Regions from separate parts of the Chengkuizengella sediminis genome, predicted to be linked through region 1. Evidence: predicted binding sites of a transcription regulator. Region 1 holds the regulator's gene; each other region holds the start of a gene.
What was found. Region 1 encodes LexA, which represses DNA repair genes until DNA is damaged. Its sites were predicted from a motif close to CGAACATATGTTCG; they were not measured.
Positions count from the first base shown of each region.

Region 2: the regulator LexA is predicted to act here: its motif matches at 3,745-3,758, upstream of EPK97_RS02085 (YhjD family protein).
Region 3: the regulator LexA is predicted to act here: its motif matches at 3,185-3,198, upstream of recN (DNA repair protein RecN).

Region 1 covers NZ_SIJC01000005.1:285,706-291,133, reverse strand. Annotated here, with positions in the region: gene EPK97_RS12765 (hypothetical protein) at 1-82, shown strand, start outside; gene EPK97_RS12760 (hypothetical protein) at 194-352, opposite strand; gene lexA (transcriptional repressor LexA) at 646-1,263, opposite strand; gene EPK97_RS12750 (LysM peptidoglycan-binding domain-containing protein) at 1,428-1,805, shown strand; gene EPK97_RS12745 (DNA glycosylase AlkZ-like family protein) at 1,885-3,099, shown strand; gene EPK97_RS12740 (hypothetical protein) at 3,134-3,460, shown strand; gene pyrH (UMP kinase) at 3,531-4,265, opposite strand; gene EPK97_RS12730 (DUF896 domain-containing protein) at 4,487-4,666, shown strand; gene EPK97_RS12725 (aldo/keto reductase) at 4,851-5,428, shown strand, end outside.
Region 2 covers NZ_SIJC01000001.1:425,779-431,206, forward strand. Annotated here, with positions in the region: gene EPK97_RS02055 (aminotransferase class I/II-fold pyridoxal phosphate-dependent enzyme) at 1-245, shown strand, start outside; gene EPK97_RS02060 (DUF3055 domain-containing protein) at 295-582, opposite strand; gene EPK97_RS02065 (DUF1885 family protein) at 782-1,201, shown strand; gene EPK97_RS02070 (DUF1292 domain-containing protein) at 1,321-1,602, opposite strand; gene EPK97_RS02075 (stalk domain-containing protein) at 1,716-2,312, opposite strand; gene EPK97_RS02080 (alpha/beta hydrolase) at 2,443-3,330, opposite strand; gene EPK97_RS02085 (YhjD family protein) at 3,360-3,701, opposite strand; gene EPK97_RS02090 (MBL fold metallo-hydrolase) at 3,897-4,646, shown strand; gene EPK97_RS02095 (hypothetical protein) at 4,814-5,287, shown strand; gene EPK97_RS02100 (NAD-dependent epimerase/dehydratase family protein) at 5,375-5,428, opposite strand, start outside.
Region 3 covers NZ_SIJC01000002.1:221,570-226,997, reverse strand. Annotated here, with positions in the region: gene spoIVB (SpoIVB peptidase) at 1-1,250, opposite strand, end outside; gene recN (DNA repair protein RecN) at 1,336-3,045, opposite strand; gene ahrC (transcriptional regulator AhrC/ArgR) at 3,307-3,756, opposite strand; gene EPK97_RS05575 (hypothetical protein) at 3,805-4,251, opposite strand; gene EPK97_RS05570 (TlyA family RNA methyltransferase) at 4,402-5,235, opposite strand; gene dxs (1-deoxy-D-xylulose-5-phosphate synthase) at 5,312-5,428, opposite strand, start outside.

The sequences.
Region 1 (5,428 bases):
AAGATATGAGGGTGAGTTTTTTATAAGAATTCAAAATCTAGCATCAAGATGGCAAGTTGTGGATATAACAATTATTTATTGAATGTCCTGACGGGTATACTTAGAGTATAAAAAACCTCAGCATGTGCCAAGGTTTCCTTGAGAGGGATATGATGGTTTTTTTAATAGAACAAGTTCGATGACTTCTTGGAATTCAACGATATTTTTTATAATTGTTATTAAATAAATCTGTTTCTTTTGGAGATTTTAATGATTTCTTACCTTCTAATTTTTCAAATTCTTCGTATAAACGGTGTCTAGTCCTCTCATGAAAGTTTGAGAATTTATAATCCCCATACCCAAATAAATCCATTGTCTCACTCCTACATGTTTTATATTTTTCTATCTGATAATCAAACCATAGCACAAAAATGTTTTTTTTCAGTAAATGAAATGTAAAATTTTCGCACTTTAATAATGTATGAAGCAAAATAAAATTTGATTATACTTTTTTACCAATATTAGTTAAAATGTGTGAATGCCTTTATAAATTTTGTTTTATCAAATGATAAATTAATCAAATCAATAAAAAAACTTCCTCCAATATTGGAAGAAGTTTAATCTTTATAAGACGCTTTAATAAATTTTAGTTTGCAGTTGTCTTTATTAACTAATGTCTCTAAATAATCCCACTACTTTGCCTAATATACTAACTTCATTGAGTAAAATTGGCTCCATTGTTGAATTTTCAGGCTGTAGTCTAAAATGGTTGGATTCTTTAAAAAATCTCTTGACGGTTGCTTCATTGTCTTCGGTCATGGCAACCACAATTTCACCATTATTTGCGGATTGCTGCTGCCTTACGATAACGTAATCGCCATCGTGAATTCCAGCCTCAATCATGCTTTCTCCAACAATCTGAAGCATGAAAACATTGTAATCTCCGACATAATGATTTGGAAGTGGAAAGTACTCTTCTATATTTTCTGTAGCAAGAATTGGAAGACCAGCGGTAACTTTTCCAATCAAAGGTACTTGTGCTATGGAAGAAGTAGCGATAGTAGGATTTTCCTCATCTAATATTTCGATAGCACGTGGTTTTGTAGGGTCTCTACGAATAAACCCTTTTTTTTCTAATCTTTCCAAATGGCCATGTACTGTAGAACTGGATGCTAAACCTACTGCTTCTCCAATTTCACGAACGGATGGAGGGTAGCCTTTTTTTTGCACCTCTTCTTTAATAAAATCTAATATTGATTGTTGCCTAGTAGATAACTTGTTCAATTTAATTCCCTCCCCATTTTTTTCATCACAATAAACGTTCTATGTATTATTTGGTATTATAACATAGAACGTTATTTCGCACAAACATAAGTTCGAAAAATATGTTGACACAAACAACTGTTCGTGATAACCTGAAATTAGAACAAATGTTTGGAGGTAATTATATGCATTTAATTTATACAAGTAATGCCATAGATACAAAAAAAGCAGTACAGCTAAAAGTTCAAAACAAATCAACTATTTTAAGAAAAAAGGTACTATTTATTTTAATTATCACTGTGATTGTAACAATTGGATTGATGTTTGGAACGATCTTGAATGTTTTTGCATCCGAAAATACGGTAACTGTTCAACTTCAAGACGAACAAACTATACAAATTCATGTAAAACCTGGAGATACATTATGGAGTATTGCTAAGAGCTATGTACCCAAAGAAGTGGACATCCGATATTTTATTTCTAAGATTAAAGAGGAGAATCAACTACAAAATAGTAATATCATTATAGGACAAGCCTTGTTGATTCCTAATGTTGAATTATAAATGGTGTAATTGACATGAGGAAATGTGCCAATAATAGTGAAGAATAGTAGAGTATGATCTATAAGGAGTTTATGTCACTATGGACAAAATATCATTATCAAAAGCAAAAGCACGCGACTTTCTTATTTCATATCAAGGTTTGAAACCTTCAAATCAATTTTCGGGTAAACAAGGAATCATTGATTTTATTCATCGTGTTGGATGCATTCAATTTGATCCATTGAATGTAGTAGGTTTTAACCAAGAGTTAGTGTTGCAATCCAGAATTTATAATTTTTGTACTCACATGCTTCAAGAATTGTTATACAAAGAACGGGTTTTATTAGATGGATGGGATAAAAACATGTCAATTTATCTTACTGAGGATTGGCCCTGTTTTTCAAGGTTTAGAGCTTTGAAGAGAGAACAATTAAAGAATGTAAAAGAAGTGCAGGCAATTCGTCATGATGTAATAAGCATAATAAAAGAAAAGGGACCGGTATCTTCGAAAGATTTATCATATAATCAAATTGTCGATTGGCCGTGGGCACCTACTCGATTATCTAGAGCTGCCTTAGAAAGTTTATATTTTGCAGGAGATTTAATTATTTATAATAAGGATAGAACACGTAAAATGTATGATGTTACAGATCGAAATCTTCCTGAGCAATTGTTATTAAAGGAAGATCCAAATAAAACGTTTGAGCAATATGTAGACTGGTATGTAATGAGGCGTATAGGAGCGATTGGTCTATTATGGGATAGATCAGGGGACGCATGGTTAGGGATTAGAGGAATTAAAAGTTCTGATCGTAAAATGTCCTTACAACGATTAATTGAGGCTGGGAAATTAATTGAAGTAACAATACACGGAATATCTAATAAATTCTATATGAGAAAAACAGATGAAAGCTTTCTAACAAAACATAGTGGTGGTCAAAGTTATGCTTCAATTATTGCACCACTTGATAATCTGATATGGGATCGAAAGTTAATTAAGGAACTCTTTGAGTTTGAATATATATGGGAAGTTTACAAACCTGTAAATGAACGTAGTTATGGTTATTATGTACTACCAATTTTACATAATGATCGGTTTATAGCAAGGTTTGAACCAGTTAAAGATAAAAAGAAAAAAGTTTTAATGATTAAAAATTGGTGGTGGGAACCTGGGTTTACGGTTTCAGAACAATTAAAGTTTGATTTAAAGACGTGTTTTGAGAGATTTATACGTTATTTGGGTGTAGAACAAATACTTGCAGATTCTAATTTAATTGAAGAAAAGAATTTAGGATGGTTAGTTGATGAAAAATAATTATTCTTATTGAAAGTGAAAGTAGGCAATTTTATTGGAAAAAGAACGTAAAATTTTTGAAAAAATAGCAAACCAATTAGTATTAAGTGGTGTAAATGTGTCACATGGTAAAATGATGAGCTCACCTGCAATCAAATATAAAACGAAAGTATTTACATTTTATGATAAAAAGGAAATGGTTTTTAAATTAGGGAAGGATTTTGATCCAAAAACTCATAATTTACAACATACACGTGTACTAAGTCCCTTCAAAAATAAAATCCCACTATCAGGATGGTTGGTTGTATCATCTAATGAGAGTAATCGATGGGAAGAGTTAGCTTATATAGCGTTAGAGAAACTAAAGAAACAATTGAATTGATTCAAGTCCAACATCTAGGTAAGTCCCTAGCAATTGGACTTTTATTCATTCAGGTTATTAATCTCAATATTTAATAAAATTTAGTATCCTCATCATTTATAGAAGTTCCTATATTCTGACCCTCACATATCTTCTTCATTGCTTCAGGTTTATCAAAATTAAATATATGAACGGGGAGTTTATGATCTCGTGCTAATAATAAAGCAGACTGGTCCATTACTTTTATGTTATTAGTAATAACATCGTTATAGTTTAAGTTTCTATACATTTCTGCCTCTTTGTTCAGATAGGGATCACTTGTAAAAACTCCATCCACTCCTTGTTTAGCAACTAATATAGCATCACTATTCGTTTCTATTGCACGTTGCGCACTTGGATAATCTGTTGTAACGAAAGGTTGTCCATTTCCTCCTCCGAAGATAACTACATACCCTTTTTCTAGATGTTGAACTGCTCTTAAATGGATGTAAGGTTCTGCTACAGCTGTTATTGGAATTGAGGTCATAACACGAACATCTTTATTTGTTTTGCTCTTTAACACACCTCTTAACATTAAACTATTGATAATTGTTCCTAGTGTACCAATATTGTCTGCTTCTACTTTATCTATTCCCCATACAGATGCCAAATTTCCTCTGAATATGTTTCCACCACCGACAACGATGGATACTTCAACCCCATTATCTGAGATAGATAATATTTCATTGGCTATGTGTTCTAAACGATCTGCACCAAAATTATTTCCATTCGGATCCGCAAGTGCACCTCCGCTTAATTTTACCAATACTCGTTTATACAAATTCATCACTCCCAATAAGATATAAAAAAAGAACTAAAGATTTTAACAATCCTTAGTTTTTCAACCCCACCTATCTTATGTATTCTAAATATTCTGTTTGTTAGTTTATATAAATAGTAAGGAATGGTCAAGCTTTTTTTCTGTATCAATCATTGATCATTAAAGTCACTTGACAATTTTTTTTTGAAATGTCAAAGTAATGGGGTAGATAAGGAGGATTAAATGTTATGAACAACGATCAAATCAACAGAATTAACGAGTTAGCTAGAAAGAAGAAAACAGTTGGCTTGAATGCACAAGAGGTTGAGGAACAGAAAAAATTACGTCAGGAATATTTAAAATCCTTTAGGAAAAACTTTAGATCACAACTAGATAATATAGAAATTGTAGATGATGAAAAGAACTAAAATATAATCAACTTCTAACGTTTTTAAGAGTTTTCATTATATAGTTTTAATATACCTTATGATTTAATTGAAATTTGTGAAGCTAGAACAAGATCAACTTTTGATCTTGTTCTTTTCATATCTTTTACGTTAAAATAGTTTAAAAAATGAATAAATATTCATCGATATACAAAGGAGGACTATTATGGAGCATCGGTTACTTGGGAGAAGTGGTTTAGCAGTGTCGAAATTATGTTTAGGTACAATGACGTTCGGTAATACAACGAGTGAAAAAGATTCGATTGATATGATGCACCGCTTTTTAGATAGAGGAGGTAACTTTTTAGATACAGCAGATGTATACGTACAAGGGAAATCAGAAGAGATTGTTGGAAAAGCCATAAAAGATCGTCGTTCTGAAGTGGTGTTGGCAACAAAAGTAAGATTCCAAACAGGTAAAGATTTGAATAGTGTTGGACTATCTCGTAAACACATTATGGATGGTGTTGAAGCTAGCTTAAAGCGATTAAATACAGATTATATCGATCTCTATCAGGTTCACGTATGGGATGAATTCACACCTGTAGAAGAAACGTTAAGGGCTTTAGACGACTTAGTAAGCTCTGGTAAAGTAAGGTACATAGGATGTTCCAACTTTTTAGCATGGCAATTAATGAAATCCTTATGTTATAGTGATTTTAATAGATTTGTTAGATATATATCCATCCAACCTCAGTATAGTCTTGTAAGCAGAGAGATGGATCGAGAGGTTTTACCTTTATG
Region 2 (5,428 bases), on a different contig from region 1:
CACGGGATGCCTTTTATGCAGATACTGAAGTGATTGAGTTTCAGGAATCTGCAGGCAGAATTATTGCTGAATTTATTATGGTATATCCGCCTGGGATTCCAATATTATTACCAGGTGAAGTTGTGACACAAGAAAACATTAATTATATAAATGAACACTTAGAGGTAGGTTTACCGATTCAAGGACCTGAAGATAAAACAATTAAAAATGTGAAAGTTATCGTAGAAACATCAGCCATTCGTTAATTTTAAACCCTTAAAAGGTGAGGGGCTCTGAGGACATGAAAATAAAGGATCAGTATTGAGCAATATTCGGTACAGAAGGTATTCTATGTTTTAAAAAATCTGAAAGTTCCTCAGCCTCCACCTCGTTGATGCTAAATATACGTTGTAAATAATCTAAGTTATCTAAATCATCAAAGCATAATAGTGAAGATCTTCCTGTTTGCATACACACTACAAGTGGCTTACCAAAAAAATTATCTGTGTAAACAAAAGCAAAATCATAACGAAAATTTTCAGAAGTAAATCCAATAAAATTAACATGTGTATTCTCATTTACATCATATAATTTATCGAACATACCTTACACCTCCTATTATTTTCTGAATATTGTTTACAATTTATTATATCATAATTTTTGACTTTATTTATAATTATTAATAAATAGTAACACTTTATTCATATCTATAAGATATTCGTTGTAAAAGTTACCTTCTGATGTTATGATGTTTATGAAAAAAAGCTTGTTAGTTCGGTATTAAATAAGGCGGGTGTCTAATTTGAGTCAAAGCGCATACATAAAATTCAAAGAGAAATCAACGGTAACGTCTATAACTTTAGATGAAGTGAAAGCGCAACTATTAACTTATAAGGAACAAATGAATAATACGGGGCAACAATTGGGATGGGATTATGGTGAGGCTGCATTTCCCTATACAATGGAAGCAAAATCGGATTCAGAAGGAAAATGGTTTTATCTTAAAGGAATCAATCATCTATATAAGTATATTATCGTAGGGGTTGGCAATATGACTCAAGATGATGATGAACAGTCATACATTCAAGTTGTATTACCCGATGGTTGCACTCATGGAGATAAAGCAAAAGGAAATGAATTGTGTAAATATTTAGGAAAACAATTCAAAGCTGAACTTCAATTATTTAATGGACGTAAAATGTATTATAATCCTCGTAAGTAGAGTTTTTATAAAGTTACAGTCAAACATAAACTCACTGTTTCTATCAAAATAAAAAATGTTCATTTGCATTCTTAAAAAACCGTTTAATGAATACAAAATCATTAAACGGTTTTTATTTTTTATACTTTTTTGTTTTCTTCTGCAACAATTTCCTCATAGATGGCTACGACTCGTTGCCATTCATCATCACTTTCAATTGGCTCAAGAAAATTCTCTTCGCCTTCTTCAACCAATTTAAAGATAACTCCGTCACCTTCTGGATTGTTATTATCAATTAATACAGCATACTGATCATCAACTACTGAAAATGTATAAACAATCGACATTTCATATTCATTGCCTTGATCATCCGTAATAATAAAACTTTGTTCATCATCTTGATGGCTTAACTCGTCCGTCATTTAGTACCTCTTTTCTAGTAGATGTTCATCATACTATGTGTTTTGTGTATTTCTCATAATTTACGTATGTACACACATATCGTAACATGAACAGTTTATGAAATCAATTTGCATTAATTTGCAGTAAACACTTTTTGACCTACAAGAGAAAACTCATCGCTTTCAGTCAATTTCATATAAACATTTACTGTATATTCACCTGTGATTTTAGCTGTGAAGTTAATGTTTGGGGTATACAACCACATATTCTCATTTTGTTCAGTCAAATCTGGCTCAGTATAATTATAAACAATAGAACCATTAGGATCAATAATTTCATATTTCAGAGAATCTATATCTGTTAATAATGTATCAATTTGCGTAAAGATGAAAAACTCATTTTCATCGTTTTTAGGTACTGTACCAAATGTTCCAAATTGCCCATCTTTTAATCTAGTTAATAATGATACTTGGACATTTGGTTTGTAAATGGAAACAGTATCTGTAGCTGCATTATATTCAACCATAGCTTGAAGTTTATTTGCTATATCTCGAACTGGTAACATTGTCGTCCCTTCAATATTTAAAGCCGGTTTAGATAACAGTTCTCCATTGACTTGGACAGAAATTTCCTTTCCGCTGTATTGTTTAATTTTACTGTCAGCGACAACAGTGGCAGCCCCTAAAATAGAAAGGCCTACTATAAGTAAAAACGTGCGTTTGAATTTCATACTTTGTCAAACCTCCAAATAATTTCTTCTTAATAATGTTATACTCTCATATCAAACCAGAGTTGCGATAAATACTTAATTTTTTTATTGTATTAAGGAGTGATTGTTTTTTCGATCATCATATGTCACATCAGCAAGATATTTTATTAAAAAATGAAATGACTTTATTTGTGTACTCTACTGGATATTGTTGAAAGGAACGGACATGTACTTCACATTTCGTTTTCCAAAATTCAAATTGGTCAGGATGTTTGTTGAACATCCTTTCACTTTCCGTATAAGAGATAGATTGATCACCCTCACTATGGATAAATAATATAGGTCTGGGGTAAATTGCATCCACAGATTTGATAGGTGAAACCTCCTCTGGTTTAATTCCAATTAGAGGTCCTAATATATTCATAATTAAAGGTGTGAATATAGAATTAGGTAGATTAGACCATGTTGCTAAATTAGTTCTTAAATAATATTTCAAATCATGATAAGGACTATCAGCTATAAGTCCAGCTACAGAAGGCTCTTCAGCCGCTGCTTGTATTGCAGTAGCAGCACCCATGGATACACCAAGCAAACCTACTTTTCCTTCTTTATTTTGTTGTATCCAATCTATTGCTCCTAAAACATCATATTTTTCAAGCTGCCCTAAAGTGGTTAAACCTCCACTCGATTCACCTGAATTTCTTAAGTCAAATAAAAGAACATTGTATCCTGCTTTAACTATGGATTGAGCTAATGATAAAAATGGAAAATTGTCTTGCTCCCTATTTTTTGTATAACCATGGACAAAAATGATGGTCATCTTAGCAGGTTCTGTTGAATGGTTAGGTATAAACCATCCCTTTAGTTTAGTTACTTGATCTCTACTTTTGAATTCAACATCTGTATATTTAAGGTCATATCTCATAGGAGAATCTAAGATAGATTGTTTTTGGGGATGTGATAAGTTCCAACCTACATACATGGCAATTGAAAAACACCCTAACCCAATGAATATAACAATACTGATGGCTATAATCATTATGATAACAACTCCCTCATTTATACGCTTTATTTTATCATTAAAGCATCTAGTTTTTCTTCACATTTGTTTTTTAATACGGAAGGCATTATCTCACAATGATGTTCATAACCTTCAAAAACATACATAATATGAACATTTTTGTTACTTAAAATTTCTTCAACCACAATTTTACAGCCAATTTGTTTTATTCTTTTTTTTATACGTATATGATCGTGAAGCACCACTTTATGTAAACGATCAAGAAATGTATTCCAAAAGCGATTTAACTTCATCGATTCTGTTGTTTTTTTATCAAAATCCATTGCTTTTAACAAATACAATGAAACTATATATTCATTTATCATTCGATTGATATTTGATTCTTTCATTTTCATCCAACCTTAAAGGGTTTTTCTTTATTAATTATTATATAGAACATATGTTTGATTTATCAATGTTAATATATGCTAAAAGATCGATTTTCATGTAGATAAAATTTTGGGTCTGTATTTTTTACATCATTATGGTAACTTTATAAAGTGAACTTTAATGGATAACAGAGGAAATAGATTGGGAGGAATATGATGACTATACAAATACAAATGATTGGAACTGGGAGTGCCTTTTCAAAAAAATACTTTAATAACAATGCATTGGTTTATGCTGATGATTTCACTCTTTTAATTGATTGCGGCATCACAGCCCCCATGGCTTTACATCAATTAAACAAAACAGTTCAAGAAATCGATGGGATATTAATTACTCATTTACATGCTGATCACGTAGGTGGAGTAGAGGAATTAGCCTTTCAAGCAAAATACTTATATAATATAAAACCAAAACTTTTTATTTGTTCTAAATTATTACCTATTTTATGGGAAAACAGTTTAAAAGCAGGGTTGAGTGATGGACAAGGAAATAAGTTAGAAGATTTTTTTGAGGTCATTCCGATAATTGAAAATGAAAATACGATTATCACTCCATCTTTAAATATAGAAATGATACAAACAAAGCATATTCCAAATAAATTAAGTTACTCATTATTGATTAATGATGACATATTTTATAGCGCAGATATGCAGTTTGATCCTAACTTGCTTGCACACATTCATAAAGAAAGAAATTGCAAAACCATTCTTCATGATTGTAATTTAGAGGAACCTGGAAAAGTCGAAGTACATGCTAACTTGAGCCAACTTTTAACTCTTCCAGAAGAGATTCAAGATAAAATTTTACTTATGCATTATGGGGATAACATGGAAACGTTTGTTGGTAAAACTGGAAAGATGTCATTTATAGAGCAACAAAAAAAATATATATTCCCCAAACAGTGATGAAGAATCACTGATTTCTAACATAAAATAAAATCATCACTCGACATATTGACATAAACAAATGCGGATTTTTTATAACAAAGGGGAATCCTAGTCCTTTGGCCCAATCCAATCGATATCTTACCACATAAAATAACATGAACGTAATCTCGATTGGAGGTGAAATCATGGGACATTTTGACAGAACGACCTGTGATTGTTGTGTATGTCCAATGCAGTGTGTGATGCAACAACTAGTAGGTCAAACGGATGTGGCTATCACTACACCTGTTGGTGATGAATTTAATGTTACAATTAATTCTGTTGATAATTTTATAGCGGATACTTCTGCAGGATTGTACGCTATATGTAATGTCACTGCTGTTGCAAGTGATGCATTAGGAATTGATACTAAATTGAAACCAGTGCGACAGGATAAAAAAGGCGAGTGCAGCTGTTGTGAGGATCCAGCCACAAACGAACTAATTAAATTAATTAATCAAGAGGTTGGCATTGAATTTATAACAAACTCGAGTCTTGTCATGATTCCTGGAACTGTTCTAAAGGTTGGGGAAGGTATCGTTATTAGTGAACTCGTAAGCTCAGAAAAGATAGCCATATCTACTTGTCAAGTTACAAGAATTGATCCAGACCCAGCCTAATGTTTCGTTAATTTTCTCCAGTTCATTAAAATATCAATTTCCCTCTACTGACATTAGTTCGTCTAGCTAAAGTGGGGGGGCTGCATTTTATTCTTTATAATTCCAAAATATATCAGGTTTAAGAACTTGTTTCTTCTCTTT
Region 3 (5,428 bases), on a different contig from region 1:
AAACACCCATACCCAGAGGTTGGATCATTTACAAAAACGTGAGTAACAGCACCTACAATTTTCCCATCTTGAATAATTGGACTACCACTCATTCCTTGTACAATCCCACCTGTTTTTTCAATTAAACGTGGATCGGTAATTTTAATGATCATTCCTTTTGTAGCTGGTGCATTTTGTTCAGCAATATGTTTGATTTCAATATCAAATGCTTCAACTTTTTGACCATCTACAACGGTTAAAATTTGAGCAGGTCCTTTTTTTATTTCTTCAGCAAATGCTACAGGCAGTGCTTTTTTAATTTTACCGTGATCGGGCAACTCACCCATATTTCCAAAGATTCCAAATGGTGTGTTTTTAATAATATCTCCTAATACTTTACCTTGATTTGATAATATAGCTCTTTTTTCACCTGGTATACCGTTTTTACTTTTAGAAATCGATGTGACTTTAGAGTGTACAATTTCGCCTTCACCTACAACGATTGGAGTATTTGTATCCATATCTGTAATCGTATGTCCTAATGCTCCATATTTTTTTAAATCAGAGGAATAAAATGTAAGGGTTCCTACACCCGCAGCTGAATCACGAATGTATAGTCCTAATCGATATTTATTATCCTCTACATCAAAAACAGGTTTTAACTTTACATTAAGTTCTTTTCCGTTTCTTAATAAAGTTAAATTTATTGCTTGTCCTTTTTTGCCAGCATCATTCACAAAATCAGAAACTTTACTTACTTTAGTAATTTTTTGTTGATTGATTTCGGTTATTAAATCTCCTAATTTTACCTTTGCTTTTTCTCCTGGAGAAATTTTATTCTCCTCAGATGATGATACGAGGTGGTGTCCTACAACTAAAACCCCATCAGATTTCAACTTTACCCCAATTGTTTGTCCGCCTGGAATAACCTTTAAATCAGGCATAATATTTACACTTACTTTTTTAAAAGGGATCTTACCAAATAATTTCAACTGCATTTCAGTGTGTCCAATCTCATTTGACTGTATGGAAATGGGTTCATTTAAATCCAACTGAAACGAAGGTTTAGATTGCCCATTAACTTTTAAAACAGTTGGGTCTTGAACAGTGAGCTGAGCATGAACAGGCATCGTAAAATCCAGCTGCTTTCCTTGACCAGAAAATAACCTTAATTCAGTCGGAAATGATGCATAACTTTGAAATGGAGAAGATAAACCAAAGATACAAATGAAGAAAACGAGCAGAAGTCCAATCAATCTTTTTACGAACAAAAAATCACACTCCCTTATCCTCCTTCGCTTGACGAATAGGGTATCGCCAATTGCGTACCTATAAGTTATCCTCCACGCCGTTCTTTTATAATTGTAAATGATTCCTCTGTTCCTTTTTCTTATCGGCCATGACAAGCATTTCTTTGGCATGATGTTCCGTTGTTTTTGTCACTTCAACACCACCAAGCATTCGTGCCATTTCATTAATTCGATGTTCTTCATGTAAATGACTTACATGGGTAAAGGTTCTATCGTTTTCAATGGACTTACGAATTAGATAATGTGCATCTGCCATACAGGCAACTTGTGGTAAATGAGTAATGGAAAACACCTGACATTCCTTTGACAACATTGACATTTTTTCTGCTATTGCTTGAGCAGCCCGTCCACTTACTCCTGTATCTACTTCATCAAATATTAATACTGGTATCCGATCCATTTTAGAAAAAATGGTTTTTAAAGCAAGCATAATACGAGACATTTCTCCACCAGAAGCTATTTTATGTAGTGGTCTTAATGGTTCTCCTGGATTTGGTGAAATCATAAACTCAATATGATCCCATCCTTCTTTAGTAAAATGACTCATATCATTAGACATATGTACATCAAACTTGGTCTTCTCCATCTGTAAATCACATAGTTCTAATTCAATTTTTTTTGACAATTGATTTGATATTTTTCTTCTTTTGTCTGACAATTGTTTAGCTGATTTCCTCAACTCATTTAAAATAATTTCTTTTTCTTCTTCGAGCTCCTGAATTTTAACATCTTTATTTTCCATTTGCTCAAGATCAGATTTTATTTTCTCCACATAATTCAAAATTTCTTCGAGATTTTCTCCATACTTCCTTTTTAGGGATGCTATCAAAGCAAGTCTTTGTTCAATTTCATCAAGACGAGACGGGTTAAACTCTATATTTTCCCGATATTCCCTTAAACCAAATGATGAATCCTCAATCTGATAATATGCAGATTGTATTTGTTCTAATAAAGGTTGTAACACTTTCTGATCATAGTGAGATATATGCTCAATATTTGAAACAGCTTTTCCTATAGAATCTAATGTTTGTTCTGTTCCAAATAGGAGCTGATATGCTTTATTTATTCCATCATACATTTTCTCTGCATTAGCTAGTTTGTGCTTTTCTACAGTTAAAAATTCATCTTCTCCCATTTTTAACTGTGCTTTTTCAATTTCGTCAATTTGAAAAGAATATAGATCTTTCATTTGTAAAAGTTGCTTGTCCGATTCTTCTAGTTGTCTCAAATCAGTTTGAACCATTGTGTATCTCTTATAGATAGATTGATATTTAGTTTTTAAATTCTTAATTTTTTCATCACCAAATAAATCCAACCACAATAAATGTTGATCAACATTTAATAATGATTGGTGTTCATGCTGCCCGTGGATATTGATTAAACATTCCCCTATTTCACGTAACATAGATAAATTGACTAATACGCCGTTTACTCTTGATGTACTTTTTCCTTGAGTTGTAATTTCCCTTCGAATGATTAAGTTTTCAGTTTCATCAATTTCTATTCCAAATTTTATAAGTACATTTATTACTGGATGATCTTTCTCCAAGTGAAATAAACATTCAATCTCTGCTTTTTGAGATCCATGTCTAACAAATTCAGATGATCCTCTACCACCAATAATCAAACTTAATGCATCAATAATCATTGATTTTCCAGCACCTGTTTCACCTGTGAAAACATGGAATCCATTTAGAAATTGGATGTTTGCTTCTTCTATTATAGCCAAGTTACGAATAGAGCATTCAATTAGCATAATTATCTACTTTGTCAAAACGAATATATCAACGAATAGAAACTTAGGATGATTGTTAAAAGAAATAAAGTATTTTAGATTCATATTAAAATCAGTTTTGACAAACTTACCTCCCATCTTGTTCTGTTATCTAATGATACGAACGTTTGTTTGAATACATTGTACCATACATATGTTCCCTTTAAAAGAACTGATGAGATATAAGTAAGTTATGAATATTACAATATTTGAATATACTGATATTATTTTAAAAATCTACATTTAAGGCAGCATAGCAATAAGTTTATCCTTAACTTCTATACTCTGCTCCTTCGTTCTACAAATAATAAGGATCGTGTCATCTCCACAAATACAGCCAAGTATTTCATTCCATTCTAAATTGTCTAATAAAGAACCGATTGCATTCGCAGTTCCAGGTAGACATTTCATAACTAATAAATTATCTGCAGCATCGATATGAAGAAAATTATCAACTAATGATCTTTTTAATTTATGAATCGGATTAAACTTTTTCTCCACAGGGATTGCATATTTATATCTACCATCGTTTAAAGGAACTTTAATGAGATGAAGCTCCTTAATATCTCTAGATACTGTTGCTTGAGTTACGTTAAAGCCAGCTTCTTTTAAGGAGGATACTAATTCCTCCTGTGTTTCTATGTCATGATTTGTAATTAATTCTCTAATCTTTATCAATCTTTGTCCTTTCATAACTTCCTCCTAAAATTAAGTAAATTTATATTAATTTCACTTGACTTTTTACCACTGGAAAACTACTTTTTTAATGGTATTATTTGATAAGTCTACGTAGATAATACCCTTAATCTTGTCGTATAAGATCGCATAATTAAATAAATGATCTCTAATTGAGCTCCCTGCTTTCCAATTTACATTATGACGATGTTTTGCAAGTATTACAATATAATCTTCATTATCTTTTGTAGCTATATAATCAATATAAAATCGGCTTGAAAGATCTGACCCATCGATATTAATTTGAATAGGTACGACTAGTTTTCCCGCAATTACATCGTAACCATATCTTTCTAGAATGGAAATCGCCTTTCCTTTTGGCTCACTAGCCTCATGAAGTGGGATATTGGATCTCATTGCTGTTTTGAACCATTTCCTGATCAGAAAGAAGAACCAAACTAATACACTAATAACAATGAGTAATAATACCAATAAATCCTTTTCATATGGCATCATATCACCTCGAAATTAATATTCGAGATAAGACATCAATTTCCTGCCATAATTAACAGAATTTCATCCTTGAGATGAAATATATTGGACATCATCAATAATGTAAGCCTTTACATATAATGTGAAATAAAAACCACCTACCGGTGATCTTTAATTCGATAATTCTTTAGCTTGATTAAGAACTTCATCAATTAATTTTGAGAAGTGATCAGATTGCACGATAGTCTTATTCAATTCATTAGAAGTATTCCAACATGCTAAAAATTCTATGTTTCCTTCTCCGCCTTTAATGGGTGAATAAGTTAAACCTTGTAAATATAAACCTAATTGTTGAGCCATTTCTAATACAGTGATTAATACCTCTCTATGAATTTGAGGGTCCTTGATAACTCCTGATTTCCCGACTTTATCACGTCCTGCTTCAAACTGAGGTTTCACAAGTGCTACGATTGTTCCCTTTTCATCTAATATTTCCTTTAATGTTGGTAAAATCAAACGTAATGAAATAAAACTAACATCTATAGAAGCAAAAGTTGGTGTTGGACCTTGTAAGTCCTCTTTTTTAACATATCGAAAATTAGTACGTTCCATTACTTTTACTTGAGAAGATTTACGTAGGGACCAATCAAGTTGATTATAACCTACATCAATCGCATATACGTATGATGCCCCATTTTGCAGTGCGCAATCAGTAAACCCACCCGTTGATGCTCCAATATCTAAAGCTACACTACCTTCCAAGTGGAGATTAAAAGCATGAATTGCTTTTTCAAGTTTTAAACCTCCTCTACTTACGTAGGGGTGCAAATTTCCTTTTATTCGAATTTGGGTAGTATTTCTTGGTATCTTAGTACCTGCTTTTTCAACCCGCTCTTCATTTACAAAAACAAGACCTGCCATAATAGCTGCTTTTGCCTTCTCTCTGCTATCGAAATGTCCTAATTCAGTTAATAAAATATCAATCCGTTCTTTATCTGCTTGCATAATACACCTAGATTCTTAAAGAAGTTAATTGAGATTCTGGTTAAATGTGTCCAGATTCCATATTTGTTGTTGATGGTTATGTGTTTACTTCACTTTTTTGATTACATAGATGTTTTACTTTTTCAATGATGTTTTCAACTGTTAATCCGATTTCCTTACGTTGATATTTGACACTGCCGTGTTCGACAAAATA